2 regions of the Aquabacterium sp. G14 genome follow, and region 1 is predicted to be linked to the other one. Evidence: predicted binding sites of a transcription regulator. Region 1 holds the regulator's gene; the other holds the start of a gene.
The links. The regulator FliA, encoded in region 1, starts transcription of late flagellar genes. The targets are predictions, from matches to a motif close to CTAAAGTTTNNNNNNNNNNNGCCGNTA.

Region 1 (6,899 bases):
GGCATGCCATCCATCGTCTTTTTGCCGGTGGCCAGCCTGTTGGGTTACGGCGCCTGGCGCAACCACCAGAAGCAGGAGGCAGAGCGCCTGGCGCCCAAGCCGGTCGAAAAGCCCGCGGCCGCGGTCGCCCCCGGTGGCGAGGCCACCTGGGAAGACCTGCAGCCCGTCGACACCCTGGGCCTGGAAGTCGGCTATCGCCTGATCCAGCTGGTTGACAAGGACCGTGGCGGCGACCTGCTCAACCGGATCAAGGGCGTTCGCCGCAAGTTCGCGCAGGAAGTCGGATTTTTGCCACCGTCCGTCCACATCAAGGACAACCTGGAACTGCGCCCCAGCTTCTACCGCATCACCCTGCGCGGGGCTGTCGTGGGCGAGGGCGAGGTCTTCCCCAACATGCTGATGGCGATCAATCCGGGGCATGTGACGAACCCCATTCAGGGGGCGGCGGCCACCGATCCGGCCTTCGGGTTGCCGGCGGTGTGGGTGGAGGAGCGGCAAAGGGATGCCGCACAAATGGCGGGTTACACGGTCGTTGATCCATCGACCGTCGTGGCCACACATCTCTCACACTTGATGCAACTGCACGCCGCCAAGCTGCTGGGCCGGGTTGAGACCCAACAGCTGGTGGAGCATGTGACAAAACTGGCTCCCAAACTCATCGAAGACGTGGTTCCCAAAATGGTCGGCATCCCCATCCTGCAAAAGGTCCTCCAGCTCCTGCTGGAAGAGGGTGTGCACATCCGCGACATGCGCTCCATCATCGAAACCCTGGCCGAAAGCGCCTCGGCCGGTGGTCAGGTGGCGCAGGATCCGGCCGAGTTGGCCCGCCGCATTCGCATTGGCCTGGCTCCTGCCATCGTGCAGCAGATCTATGGCCCGGTGAAGGAGCTGGACGTCATCGCCATCGAGCCCGACCTCGAACGCCTGCTGACCCAGGCCCTGACCTCGCCCAACGGTCCCATGCTGGATCCGGGCGTGGCCGACCACCTCACGCGCCAGGCGGCCGATGCCACCCAGCGCCAGGAAAACATGGGTCAACCGGCCTGCCTGCTCGTGCCAGACGCCATCCGCCCCTCGGTGGCCCGTCTGCTCAAGCGTGCGGCCCCGCGTCTGAAGGTGCTGGGCCACAGCGAGATCCCTGAGACCCATTCGATTCGCATCGGTACCCTGATCGGAGGCCACGCATGAACGTCAAGCGCTTCATTGGACGCAACAGCCGCGAGGCCATGCAAAAGGTCAAGGCGGCATTCGGCGACGACGCCGTGGTCCTCTCCACCAAGCCCGCGGCCGAAGGCGGCATCGAGATCCTGGCGATGGCCGGCGAGAGCATCCCTGCGATCGACAGCTACGTCAAGGACACCCCCGCCCCCCGTGCGCCCGCCAGCACGGCGCCGGTCGGTGCTCGCAAGGCGGCCGATGCCCCTGCCGCCGCACCCGCCCGCTCGGCCATGGCCAACCTGGCCAGCTCCGTGCAGGACGACGTCAAGCAACTGGCCATGAGCACCTTGTCCTTCCAGGACTACGTGCGCGAGCGCATGCTCAAGCGTCGCCAGGCTGCCCTGCAGTCGCGCGCCGAGCCCGTGGCAGCAGCCAACGCCGAAGAACAACTCAGCCAGCGCTTTGCCGCCCCCAAAGCTGCCCCGATTCCCGAAGCGGCCGCAGCCATCGACCTGGGCGCCGATCTGGTTCACCGCCCCGTGGCCGCTCAGGCCCATGACGAACACCTGGCCGAAGACTGGGCGGCCTACCAGGCCGAAGCCGCGGCCGTGGCCAGCGCCCCGCGCGCGGCCGCACCCGTTCGCGCCGCCCGCGCCACCGCAACGCCTGCCGCGCACGCCGACCTGACGATGGCTCAGATGGTGCCTGCTTCAGCCGTCCGTGCCGAAGCTGCGCGACCCAGTGCCGTCGAAGTGGCCACCGCCGAAGCCCTCAAGGCAGCGCAGGACGCCAACGCCTTCATGATGAGCGAGCTGCGTGCCATGCGCGCCATGATGAAAGAGCGCTTCGACACCATGGCCTTCGTCGAAAAGCTCGGCCGTACGCCGGCCCAGGCCGCCCTGGCGCAAAAGCTGCTCGATGGCGGTTTCTCGGCCGTGCTGATCCGCAAGATGCTCGACGCCATGCCCGCCGAAGTCATCGACGGCACCCACGACGAAGTGCAGTGGGCCACCCAGGTGCTGCAACGCAACCTCAACACGGCCGACCGTGAACGCGCCATCGAAGACCAAGGCGGTGTGTTCGCCCTGATCGGCTCCACCGGTGTGGGCAAAACCACGACAACTGCCAAGCTGGCCGCCACCTTCGCGGCCAAGCACGGTGCTTCCAACCTGGGTCTGATCACCCTGGATGCCTACCGCGTCGGCGCCCATGAACAGCTGCGTGCCTACGGCCGCATCCTGGGCGTGCCCGTGCACATGGCCCACGACCGCGCCGCGCTGGAAGACCTGCTGGAGCTGCTGTCCGGCAAGAAGATGATCCTCATCGACACCGCCGGCATGGCCCAGCGCGATGGCCGCACCAAGGAACTGCTCGACCTGCTGGCCCACCCCAGCATCAAGAAGCTGCTGGTCATCAACACCGCGGCCCAGGGCGACGCCATCGAAGACGTGATGCACGCCTACCAGGCCGATGCCTGTGCCGGCGTCATCCTCTCCAAGCTCGACGAGGCCGTCAAGCTCGGCCCGGCCCTGGACGCCCTGATTCGTCACAAGCTCAAGGTGGTCGGCGTGGCCAACGGCCAGCGCGTGCCCGAAGACTGGCACCGCCTGTCCTCGCAGGCCCTGGTGCACCGCGCCCTGCGCGCCAGCCTGAACCCGGCCTACCGCCTCGACCCCACCGAGGTCAGCCTCGTGTTCTCTGCCCCCAGCCACACGGAAACCCAGGCCGCCGCCCGCGCCATGTGAAGCCTCGTGGCTCCCTGAACGCAAGCCAACGTTCTCAGACAGCGCCGATGACACGCCACGCCCGTTCCCAGGCCGGCTCTGCCGGCACCCGCGCCCACCATCCTGTTGACCAGGCCCAGGGCTTGCGGCAAATGTTCGTCTCACGCGTACTGCGCTTCATTCCGGTGGTGGCCAATGGCCGATCCGGCTGTGGCGGGCTGGTGCTGGAGCGCCTGTGTGCCGCCTACGCCGGCTTTGGCCTTCACACCCTCGTGGTCGATGCCAGCGAACAGGCACGCGCGCCCAGCGAGCTGGTGGCCTTTGATCTGGCCGAGGGCATCGAGCCCCTGTCCGACCAGATCAGCTACATGGCCGCCAGGGGCTTGCCTCTGCGCCATGTGGATGCCCGTGGCTCCTGCGCCAGCCTGCTGCCGGCCCTGGCCGATGCCTCGCCCCGCAGCGATGTGGTCTTGGTACACGCCTCGGCCAGCGAGATCGTGCGCCTGTTCGGCCAACCCGCTCGCGGCATGGCATTGCGCCCCCTGATTTTCACCAATGACATGGCCGAGGGCCTCACGGATGCCTATGCGGCCGTCAAGATCCTCAGCCAGCGCGGCGGCTGGATGAGCTACGACCTGTTGCTGTGCGCCCCCGTCGAGAGTGCCCAGGCCGAGCCTGTCGCTCAGCGCCTGGCCCGTTGCGCCGATGACTTTCTGGGGGTGGCCCAGCGCAGCGCACATCAGCTCGACCCCCAGCAAGCGGCCACCGCCGATCCCGATCCCCACTTCATGGAAATGGCTGCCGCGTTGCTCCACGGTGCCTTGCCCTTGAGCTTGGGCGATAGCGCCTTCGAACACCTCACCTCACCAGGGTCGGCCTTGCCGGCTCGCGTTGCCTCGGCCCATAATTGATGTACATGGAACCCAGCACGTACACCGCCAAAGGGCGTCTCGACGTCAATGGCATGTTGCGCCAGTACAGTCCGCTGGTGCGCCGCTTGGCGCATCAGATGATGGCCAAATTGCCTGCCAACGTCGAGGTCGACGACCTGATCCAGGTGGGCATGATCGGTCTGGCCGACGCGCTCAGCCGCTTCGATCCTGCGCAAGGGGTGCAGATCGAAACCTTTGCCACCCAGCGCATCCGGGGCGCCATGCTCGATGAGTTGCGAGGGGCGGACTGGCTCAGCCGAGGCTCCCGCAAGCAGCAGCGCGACATCGAAGGCGCCGTTCATCGTCTGGAGCAGCGCCTGGGGCGTGCGCCGCACGAAAGCGAGATCGCTGCCGAGATGGGTTTGAGCCTGCCCGATTACCAGGACATGCTCGGCAAGGTGCGTGGCACCCAACTCATCTATCTGGAAGACATGAGTGGCGACGAGGGTGATCAGGATTACCTGGATCGCCATGTCGCCGACAGTGGCAGCGACCCGCTCAGCCTCCTGCAGGACGATCGCATGCGGCATGCCCTGGTGGAAGCGATCAAGAAGTTGCCCGAACGTGAGCAACTTGTCATGAGCCTCTATTACGAAGAGGACATGAACCTCAAGGAAATCGCGGCTGTGCTGGGGGTGACCGAATCCCGCGTCTGCCAACTGCACAGTCAATCCATCGCCCGTCTGCGTGTCAAGTTGCGAGAGTGGTGAGGGGGCCCGGAGCGCTGCGCGTGGTCTGGTGATGTGTTGGCTTTGAAATGATTCAAATCAAGGGCATCGCGTTCGCTCCCCTGATTTTCCGTGGCAGCGTGCTTTTTTGCGCACCCTTTCCGGGGTTGTCCCGATAAGATGCGCCCACGAAAAAGGACATCTTCATGCGCGCTGACTCCTCTCCCGGTTACCTGTTCCACCGTCATGACATTGTGGTGCTGTGGGGCATCGCCGCTGTTTTTCTGGGCACCCTGGCTTACGGCTGGATCTACAACAACCTGACCCTCGGATTGTTGTTGGGCTTGCTGTTCATGGGCCTGTCCCTGGGGGTTGCGGCCATGTCCAAAGGCGGCTTGCTCAGCCGCGTGGGGCTGCCTGTCCTGGGCATGACCATGGTCGGCCTGATGATCCACGTCGCGCGCGGACACAGTGAGGCGCACTTTGCCGTGTTTGCTTTCCTGGCTTGCTTGGTGGTTTATCGCAGCAGCGCGGCCATCATCGCCGGGGCGGTTGCCATCGCCGTTCACCACATCACGTTCAACCAGTTTCAGACCTGGGGTTGGGGCCCGATGTGCTTCACCGAACCCAGTTTCATGCGGGTCATCGAGCATGCGCTCTACGTGGTCGTGGAGTCGATCGTGCTGGTCTTGCTGGCCCTGCGTGCCCGGTCGGACTTTGCCACGGCCGAAGAATTGATGCGCATCGTCGAACAGATCCAAGGCGACGATGGCACGGTCAATTTGCAGGTGTCTCACCTGTCAGCGCGGGGGCGCGTGAGCCGCAAGCTGCTCGATGCCCTTCAGCACATTGAAACAGCGATCCAGCAGGTGAACCGCTCGGCCGACGCCATCCGACAGGCCAGTGCCGACATCGCGCACGGCAACCAGTCTCTGAGCAGCCGTACCGAAGATGCGGCTGCCAGCATCGCGCAAACCGCCGCGTCGGTCGAGGAAATTGCCTCCACCATCCGCGCCAGCGTGGACAACGCACACCAGGCCAACCGCCTGGCAGGGCAGGCCTCCGATGTGGCGTCACGCGGTGGTGACGCTGTGCACCGCGTGGTGGACACCATGGCCGGCATCCAGCAGTCCAGCCGCAAGATCACCGACATCATCGGCGTCATCGACGGCATCGCCTTCCAGACCAACATCCTGGCGCTCAATGCCGCGGTCGAGGCCGCACGGGCCGGCGAACAGGGCCGTGGTTTTGCCGTGGTGGCCAGCGAAGTGCGTAACCTGGCTCAGCGCAGTGCCGAAGCGGCCAAGGAAATCAAGCAACTCATCACCCGCAGTGTCGAGCAGGTGGACAGCGGTAGCAGTCTGGTTGGCAGCACCGGTGAAATCATCGGTGAGGTCGTCGAACAGGTGCGTCGCGTCAGTGCCCTGGTCAGCGAAATCACCGTCTCCAGTTCCGAGCAGAACGATGGGGTTGGCCAGATCAACCTGGCCATCACCCGGCTGGATCAGACCACACAGCAAAATGCCTCCATGGTGGAGCAGACGGCTGCTGCGGCAGAGCGACTGCGCCAGCAATCCGATGAGCTCGTTGCCGCCATGGCGGTGTTCCGGGTGTCTGCCCAGAGTGCGCATCGCTGACATCGCCATGATCCAGGCGCGACATTCTGCGCGCCCATGACAAAGGGACTCCTCGGAGTCCCTTTGGTTTGTGCGCTGGCGCTGAGCCTGTCCCCATGAAGCGCTGCCCCATGGGGAGGGGCATCAGCCGATGCGTCCCAGCAGCAGGTACTCCATGAGCGCCTTCTGCACGTGCATGCGGTTTTCGGCCTCATCCCACACCACCGACTGCGGGCCATCGATCACCTCGGCTTCGACTTCCTCGCCACGGTGGGCGGGCAGACAGTGCATGAACAGGGCATTGGGTTTGGCCACGGCCATCATCTCGCGGTCCACGCACCAGTCGGCAAAAGCCTTCATGCGCGCCTCGTTCTCGGCCTCGTAGCCCATGGATGTCCACACATCGGTGGTCACCAGATCGGCGCCACGGCAGGCGTCCATCGGGTCCTTGAACACCTTGTAGCAGTCGGTGGACTGGATGCCGGCCACGGCCGGGTCGATCTCGTAGCCGCTGGGCGTGCTCACGTGCACCGTGAAGCCCAGAATTTCTGCGGCCTGCAGCCAGGTGTTGGCCATGTTGTTGCCATCACCCACCCACGCCACCACCTTGCCTTCGATCGAGCCACGGTGCTCGATGTAGGTGAAGATGTCAGCCAGGATCTGGCAGGGGTGGTACTCGTTGGTCAGGCCGTTGATGACCGGCACGCGCGAGTTGGCGGCAAACTTCACCAGCTTGGCCTGCTCGTAGGTGCGGATCATCACCAGGTCCACCATGCGCGAAATCACCTTGGCGCTGTCCTC
Region 2 (6,899 bases), on a different contig from region 1:
CCAGGTCATCCCTGCGGGTCTCAGCTGAAAGAACCACTCCACCGCCGCCGGGCTGACGAACATGAGCAGGCGATGCTGTGTCAGGTTCTGCCAAAGTGTCGTGACGGGGCTGGGGTCAGCGGGAGCTTCGATGGCGATCAAGGGCAGGGCGTGCGCATCCATGTGATGGGCGCGCAGGGCGTCCACCCAGTCATCGGCCTGTGGCTGGGGGCGGGTGACCAGGATGCGCAGTGCGTCCATGGTGGGTTCGGCGTCTTTTAAAGTGCCGCGAGCCATTCTTCGCCCGCCTGGGCTTGCAACTGTGCGGCGATCTGGCGACCCAGTGCGTCCGCTTCGTCAGCGTTGCGAGGGCATCCGCTGGTGGTGGCTTGCACCAGGAAGGGCTGTTCGGGATGTCCGAGCAGGGCGCGCAAGACGAGCACCGGTTCACTGTCGTCCGAGGGGCCGGTTTGCCATTCGGCAAAAGCGGCCAAAGGCATTGAGCAGCTACCGCCCATGGCGCGGGATACGCCACGCTCGGCCAGCGTTGCCAGCCAGGTTGGCGTGTGGGCCAAGCTTTGCAAGGCAGTGTTCAACTCGGCGTGGCTGTCGCAGATTTCGAGGCCCAGCGCACCTTGGCCCGCCGCGGGCAGCATCACGCTGGTGTCGAGGTGCTCGCGGATGCGCGCGGCCAAACCGAGGCGTTTGAGACCTGCGGCAGCGAGAATGATGGCGTCGTACTGTCCCTCATCGAGCTTGCGCAGTCGGGTGTCGAGGTTGCCGCGCAGGGCCTCGATCTTGAGGTCGGGTCGACGGGCACGCAACTGCACCATGCGCCGCAGGCTGGATGTGCCCACGACAGCGCCTTCGGGGAGTTGGTCCAGCGCGGCATGGTGATTGGAGACAAAGGCGTCCCGGGGATCTTCCCGCTCCAGCACGGCGGCCAGCACGAAGCCGTCGGGCAGCTCCATGGGCACGTCCTTCAGGGAGTGCACGGCCAGGTCGGCACGGCCTTCTTCCAGGGCCACTTCGAGCTCTTTGACGAAGAGGCCCTTGCCGCCGACCTTGGAGAGGGCGCGGTCGAGGATCTGGTCGCCCTTGGTGGTCATGCCCAGCAGCGTGACCGTTCGGCCAAAGCGCGCTTGCAGCAAGGACTGGACATGCTCGGCCTGCCACAGGGCCAGGCGACTTTCACGGGTGGCGATCACCCAGGGAGAGGAGGAGGGGGCGGACACGGTCATGTGTCGATGCTATCAGCGCTCGGCCCCTGTGGGCGCCCGCTTTGCTCAAACCTTGCGCGAGGCCAGTGCGAGTTGGCGCTTTTGCGTCTGGTTGATGTAGAACTGCAGGTCGCGCTCACCCTGGTTGAGGTTGACGAACTCGCAGCCCAGGCGCGAGCCGCGCGTCTCGGGGTGGATGGGGGTGGCGTGTCGCATGACGAAGCTCACATCCAGCCAGGTGTCGTCGTCCAGACGCAGACTGCATGAGGGCACGCGGGTGCCATCGGGGATGGTGGGCATGTCGTCGGGCAGGAACAGGGCCATGCCGCCCAGGCTCACGTCCAGCACGCGCAGAGACAGCTCGGTTTTGGCCTGGAGCGGGTGGGCAAAATGGGCCGTTGGCATGGCGCTGACCGCAGGCCTGACGCGAAAACTGGTGCGCCGTTGAAAGCGGTACAGCTCGCGGGGGTAGCGCGCGTTGATGACATTGAGCTGGTCACCGTGCACCATCACCAGCCCCCCCAGGTCGAACTGCAGCTTGATGCTGTCGAGGTAGGCGACCGCCGTGACCTCGTTCGATTCCAGCAAGGCGCGCAGGCCGGCGTGGTTGCTTTCGCCGCTGAAACCCACGAGTTCCCGATCAGGCTCGATGTTCCAGATCAGCGTGGTGTAACTGTGCCCCTCGGGGCTGCTGAGGGTGACCAGGGTGCGGGAGGCTTCGACCTGGCGCAGCAGATCGAAGATCTCGATGGGGGACGTGATGCGGTAGTCATCCAGCGCGCTGGCTTGCGCGCGGTCGTTCAACGGTTTGCTCATCGTCCAGGATCGAGATACTCAGTGCATCTTCTTGGGGTCTATGGAAGCGCCCATCATACGGCTGAGATCGTGCAGCCATGGCTCGGTGAGCGTGCGGATTTCCGCATCGTTGAAGAGGATGCGCTGCATGATGCGGCTTTTGAGCGCGCGCTCGTCGCGGCCGAGGGTACGGCTTTCCGAGGCGTGCTTGAGTTGCGCGATCAGCACGGCGCAGGCGCCTTCGAGCTTGACCACGGTGTCCCAGTCGCCGGTGCGGGCGGCCTGCAGCATGTCCTGGCTGGCGGATTCGATGGCCTCGTAGTAGCCGAGCAGGTTGCGGGAGAGTTGCTCGGTTTCGCGGGCGGTGATGAGGTCGGGGGCGTTCATGCTTGGATCCTCATGGCTGCGGTCGAGGCGGGGGCGTCGGAGGTGGGGGCGATTTGCAGCCAAGCCTCACGAACAGGTTTGAGCAAGTTCACGCACTCGTCCAGCGCGGCGGTGTCGTTGCGCAGGTTGGCCTGGGTCAGGCGCAGGGTGATGTAGGCGTACAGATCGCTGAGGTTCTGGGCCACTTCGCCACCCTCGGCCAGGTTCAGGCTGGCTTTCAGACCTTCGTCGATGATGCGGATGGCCTTGCCAATGGCGGCGCCTTTGACCTCTACCTGCTTGTTCAGCATGGCGCCGCGTGCTTGCGCGATGCTGTCCAAGGCCCCGTTGAACAGCAAGGTGGTGAGTTGATGGGGGGATGCGCCGTTTACGCCGGTTTCGACGTCGATGCGGCGATAGGTGTTGCTCATGTTGCGTTGGCTGAACATGCTGGCAGTAGAACCTGTGGCTGTGGCGTACATCGTAGATCTCGTGCAGTGGATGCTGATAACAGCGTTGAATTGGTTATCGGCAGCACGGCCCGTAGCTTGACCCCTTTATGCCTGTTTGATGCCGTAGAAACAGGCCTCAAAAAAGCATCAGTTCCGGCTTATGCACGTGAGGCAACTGGCAGGATCGAAGATTCATTGTCTTCCATCCCGGTTTGGGATGGAAGACCTTGGTACTGATCCAGCAAACGCTGGCGAAGCAAGGTGCCCGCCGTGCTGCTGGGTGAGTTCGCAGCCAGGTCGGTGCTGGGCTGGGCAAGCGCGCCAGCATCTGGCGGGGTTGCGGTCGTGTTGGCCGGAAGGTCGGCCAGCACCTGTTGCGCCAGCATGGTCTGGCTTTGGCGCACAGCGGCGGAATCCTGCTGCAAGGCAGTGGACAGCTGCTGCGTGTTGATCTGCAACTCACCCGCAGGGGTGCGGGTCATGCCCGTTTGTGCCAGTGTGCGAGCCAACTCTGTGGGCTGATCGGGTGTGCCCAGCAGGCTCTCGGTGCCGCGTTGCACCGAGTTGGCCACGCTGCCGCCCAGCTTCTGCAAGGCGTTGTAAGCCTGGGTGAAGTTCTGGGCCGCTTGTTGCCTGCCTGTGCGGTCAGGCCCGACGTTGATGGTGGCCGGCATATCGGTGGGGCTTTTCAGGATCAGGCTTAAGCCCGCCTGGCTTTCGATGGCATTCAGCGGGGACTCCACCGCTTCGTCGTTGATCTGCGCCTTGGCATTGCTTGCAGATTGCAGCAATTGCATCCCGGTCGTGCCCATTGACGAGGGGTCAAACCCCAGCGCGCTCAGGGCTGCGACGTCCGAGCCGCTCTCAGCGGGCGCTTGGGGGGCGTCAGCCTCTTCGGTCGTGATCTTGAAGCCGTTGTCTGCTCCGGTGCCGGTCGAACGCAGCACCAGCCTGGAACCGGTCGCGTCAGACACCACCGTGGCGACCACGCCAAGCCCAGCGGCATTGATTTTGTCGCGCACGCGGTCCAGCGTGTCGTTTTTCGGGCCGAGCACCACGTTGGCCTTGGGCCAGTTGGGGTTGGGGGCGAAGGTGGTGGGGGGCACGTCCCACGAACCCATTTCGATGTTCAGCGTACCCAGCCCGACCACGGTGGAGAGCGACGAAAACGTGGCGGTGCTGGTGATTTGGGCCGACGCCAGTTGGGTTACGTTGACCTGATACGTTCCGGCTGGCGTCTGTGCATTGCTGCGTGCGGTGACAGCGGCGGGGGCGCCAGAGGATGCAACGGTGGATGACCACAGTGCTTTGCTGGTCAACTGCGATGCCGCTTCGGACAGGGCCGTGATGGCGCTTTGTCGCATGCCGCTAGATGAAATTTCAGCGACATCCTCCAGCTGGGGGGGGCGCGGCGTCTCAGTGTTCAGGCGTGCCAAAGAGGCGTTGCTCATCACTTTCGTGAGATCAACGCCTTCTGTTGTGCCGGCTGATGAGATCGTTGCCATGATGAACCCCCGATACCGCAAGACACCTTACAGAGGAGCAGTGACACCGCGTCACCAGAAAACTCCTTGATGTCTATGCCTTCGGTAGTTCGAAAGAGAACTTTAGGCTTGATCTAGATATGTTACAAATTCAATGGTGGCGGAGTGAGTGAAGCTGCGGAGTAGCCCATTGTCGGCCCGACTACCTCAGTCGATCACTTGTTGGAGTTATTGTTCCACTGCGTGACTTGCTGGTTTATGTAGGTCGACAGGGTGTTGAGGGATGCCATGCGGCCATCCAGCGCCTGATACTGCTTGTTCAGTCGCTCTGCCACCTTGGCCACCCGATCTTCCAACTTCTCCTGGTCTTTCTGATTCCGTGTCAGACTCTTGGTCAGGCCTTCTTTGCGGGTGGACAGTAGGCCGTCGGAGCCAGTCAACGCTGTGGCAAAGTCGGCCAATTTTTGGGCCATACCCGTAACGCCCGACTCGCTGTTGCCAGCAAACAATTTGGCGAGTTTGCTAGGGTCGGAAAGCGCGGCATCCAGCTTGGCGGTGTCCAGCGTGAGCGAGCCGTCGCGCGGCGTCGCGGCACTGCTGCTGGTCAGGCTCAGAATACTGAAATCAGCAGCCCCGTTGTCACTCAGCAGCCCTCGCAGGCGGCCACGGAGGTTCAGTACCGTGTTGTCGCCCTGCAAGGTGCCTCCGACCTTGGTGGCTGCATCGTAGGCCGTTTGCCTGGTGAGAAAGCCATTCAAGGCGTTGTAAGAGGCCGCGAACCGCTGTACCGCTGCGCGCTGCGATCCGGTGTCGTTGCCGATACTTAAAGTAACAGGCGATGTGGTGGTGGCCGCCACGGTGAAGCTCACACCTTCAATCACATCCGAAAACGTATTGTTGCTGGATGAAATTGCCAAGCCGTCAATGGTGGCACGCGCATTGGTTGCAGCCACCGTTTGTGTCATGCCTGTACCACCGACGGCTTGTGGGTTGATGTAATTCAGTTTGGCGAAGCCATCAGTCAGCGGAGTCTCGCTGTCGATCTGCGTCGCGCTGATGCGCATGGCATTTTCTTCGCCGGTGCTATTGCTGCGAACGAGCAGGCGGGCGCCGCTAGAGTCTTTCACGATGCTGGCAGTGACACCAGACTTGGCGTTGTTGATCGCATCCCGAACATCGGCCAATGTGGTGGTGGCGCTGTTGAACGTGAGGTCCAGCTTTTTGGCTTCGCCCTTAGGCACAAAGTCGCTGGGTGCGCTTTCGTCAATCGCGTTTGTTGCGGGGTCGTCGGCTGTTGCACCGCCAGACCAGGTGCCCAGTTCGATGGTCAGCTTACCGCTGCCCAGCACGCTGGTACTGCTGGCAAACGAGCCCGATGCCAAACTTTGAGCCGAAGCGAGTTGCTTGACCTGAACGCTATAGGTTCCACTGGCCGCACCAGCTTTGGCTGAGGCCGTGAGCGTGGAAGTATTGCTGCTTGTGGCTGTGTTTTGCGTCCACAAGCCGGCTTTGGTTAGCTCGGTCGCTGCAGCTGATAAATCCGAGATCAAGCTCTGGACTTGCCCATAGGTGGAGATTTGAGTCTGGATCCGAACCGCAGTCGATTGCAGGTTGGCGAGCGGCTTTTTTTCAAGGGCGACCAACTGCGACACGATGCTACTGACATCCAGCCCACTGCCGATGCCTGTTGATGAAATACTCATGGCAATGCCCTCCGAGCTTGAGGATGTTATCGGCCGGTACAAGCAACAACTTGAGGCTCGATTTGTTGTCGAGCCTCAAGTGTCATTTACTGCTGAACTCACGTCAAAGGGTTTAGCCCTGCAGCAGTTTCAGTACGTTCTGAGGCAACTGGTTAGCCTGGGCTACCATGGCGGTGCCAGCCTGCTGCAGGATCTGCGCGCGACTCAGGTTGGCTGTTTCCTGCGCAAAGTCGGCATCCATGATGCGGCTGCGCGAGGCGGTCAGGTTTTCGCTCATCGTCTGCAGGTTGTCGATGGTGGTGCTGAAGCGGTTCTGTACGGCACCCAATTCCGCGCGGCTGGAGTTGATGGCCGTCAAGGCTGCATCAATGGATGTCAGTGCTTCGTTTGCACCGGCGACGTTCGAGATATCCAGAGCGGATACGGCAACGCCTTGACCGGCGATGCTGAAGCTCTGTGTGCCACCTGTCAAAACACCGTCAAACACCACAGCGCCTGTCACACCCTCGGGAGCTGCGTAGGTGATGTTAATGGCCGCTCCGGTCGTGCCTGCAGCGCCCAAGCCGAACGTGGCCATAGTCGCGCCGGTGGTATTGGTGTCATTGAACGTCGTGGTGATGTTGCGACCATCAGCTGCGATCAGCTCGATACCCGAGCCAGTGTCTTTGGCGACCACACCTGTCACTGCCGACTTGGCATTGATGGCGTCGAGTGCGTTGGAGCGATTGGTTGTGGCATTGGTTGTGGCGCCAATAGTGATGTCAGTGCCATTGATGTTGACGGTAACATCACCAGGGGCGGTCACTTCTGTGCCGTCGGTTTGGGTTCCCTGGGCTACCGTTGTTTTGCCTGCGGTGGCCGACAGACCAGGTGCACCTGAGGCATTGATGGCTGCGGCAA

Region 2: a site for FliA is predicted at 4,397-4,423, ahead of fliD (flagellar filament capping protein FliD). Genes of this name have one in related genera too.

Annotation. Positions count from the first base shown of each region.
Region 1 covers NZ_JBBEYB010000005.1:128,931-135,829, reverse strand. The annotation lists gene flhA (flagellar biosynthesis protein FlhA) at 1-1,188, shown strand, start outside; gene flhF (flagellar biosynthesis GTPase FlhF) at 1,185-2,903, shown strand; gene WIT60_RS07770 (P-loop NTPase family protein) at 2,951-3,793, shown strand; gene WIT60_RS07765 (RNA polymerase sigma factor FliA) at 3,799-4,524, shown strand; gene WIT60_RS07760 (methyl-accepting chemotaxis protein) at 4,689-6,119, shown strand; gene argF (ornithine carbamoyltransferase) at 6,243-6,899, opposite strand, start outside.
Region 2 covers NZ_JBBEYB010000011.1:102,913-109,811, forward strand. The annotation lists gene WIT60_RS12645 (uroporphyrinogen-III synthase) at 1-240, opposite strand, end outside; gene hemC (hydroxymethylbilane synthase) at 258-1,220, opposite strand; gene WIT60_RS12655 (flagellar brake protein) at 1,266-2,015, opposite strand; gene WIT60_RS12660 (flagellar protein FliT) at 2,034-2,381, opposite strand; gene fliS (flagellar export chaperone FliS) at 2,378-2,791, opposite strand; gene fliD (flagellar filament capping protein FliD) at 2,971-4,263, opposite strand; gene fliD (flagellar filament capping protein FliD) at 4,512-5,999, opposite strand; gene WIT60_RS12680 (flagellin) at 6,112-6,899, opposite strand, start outside.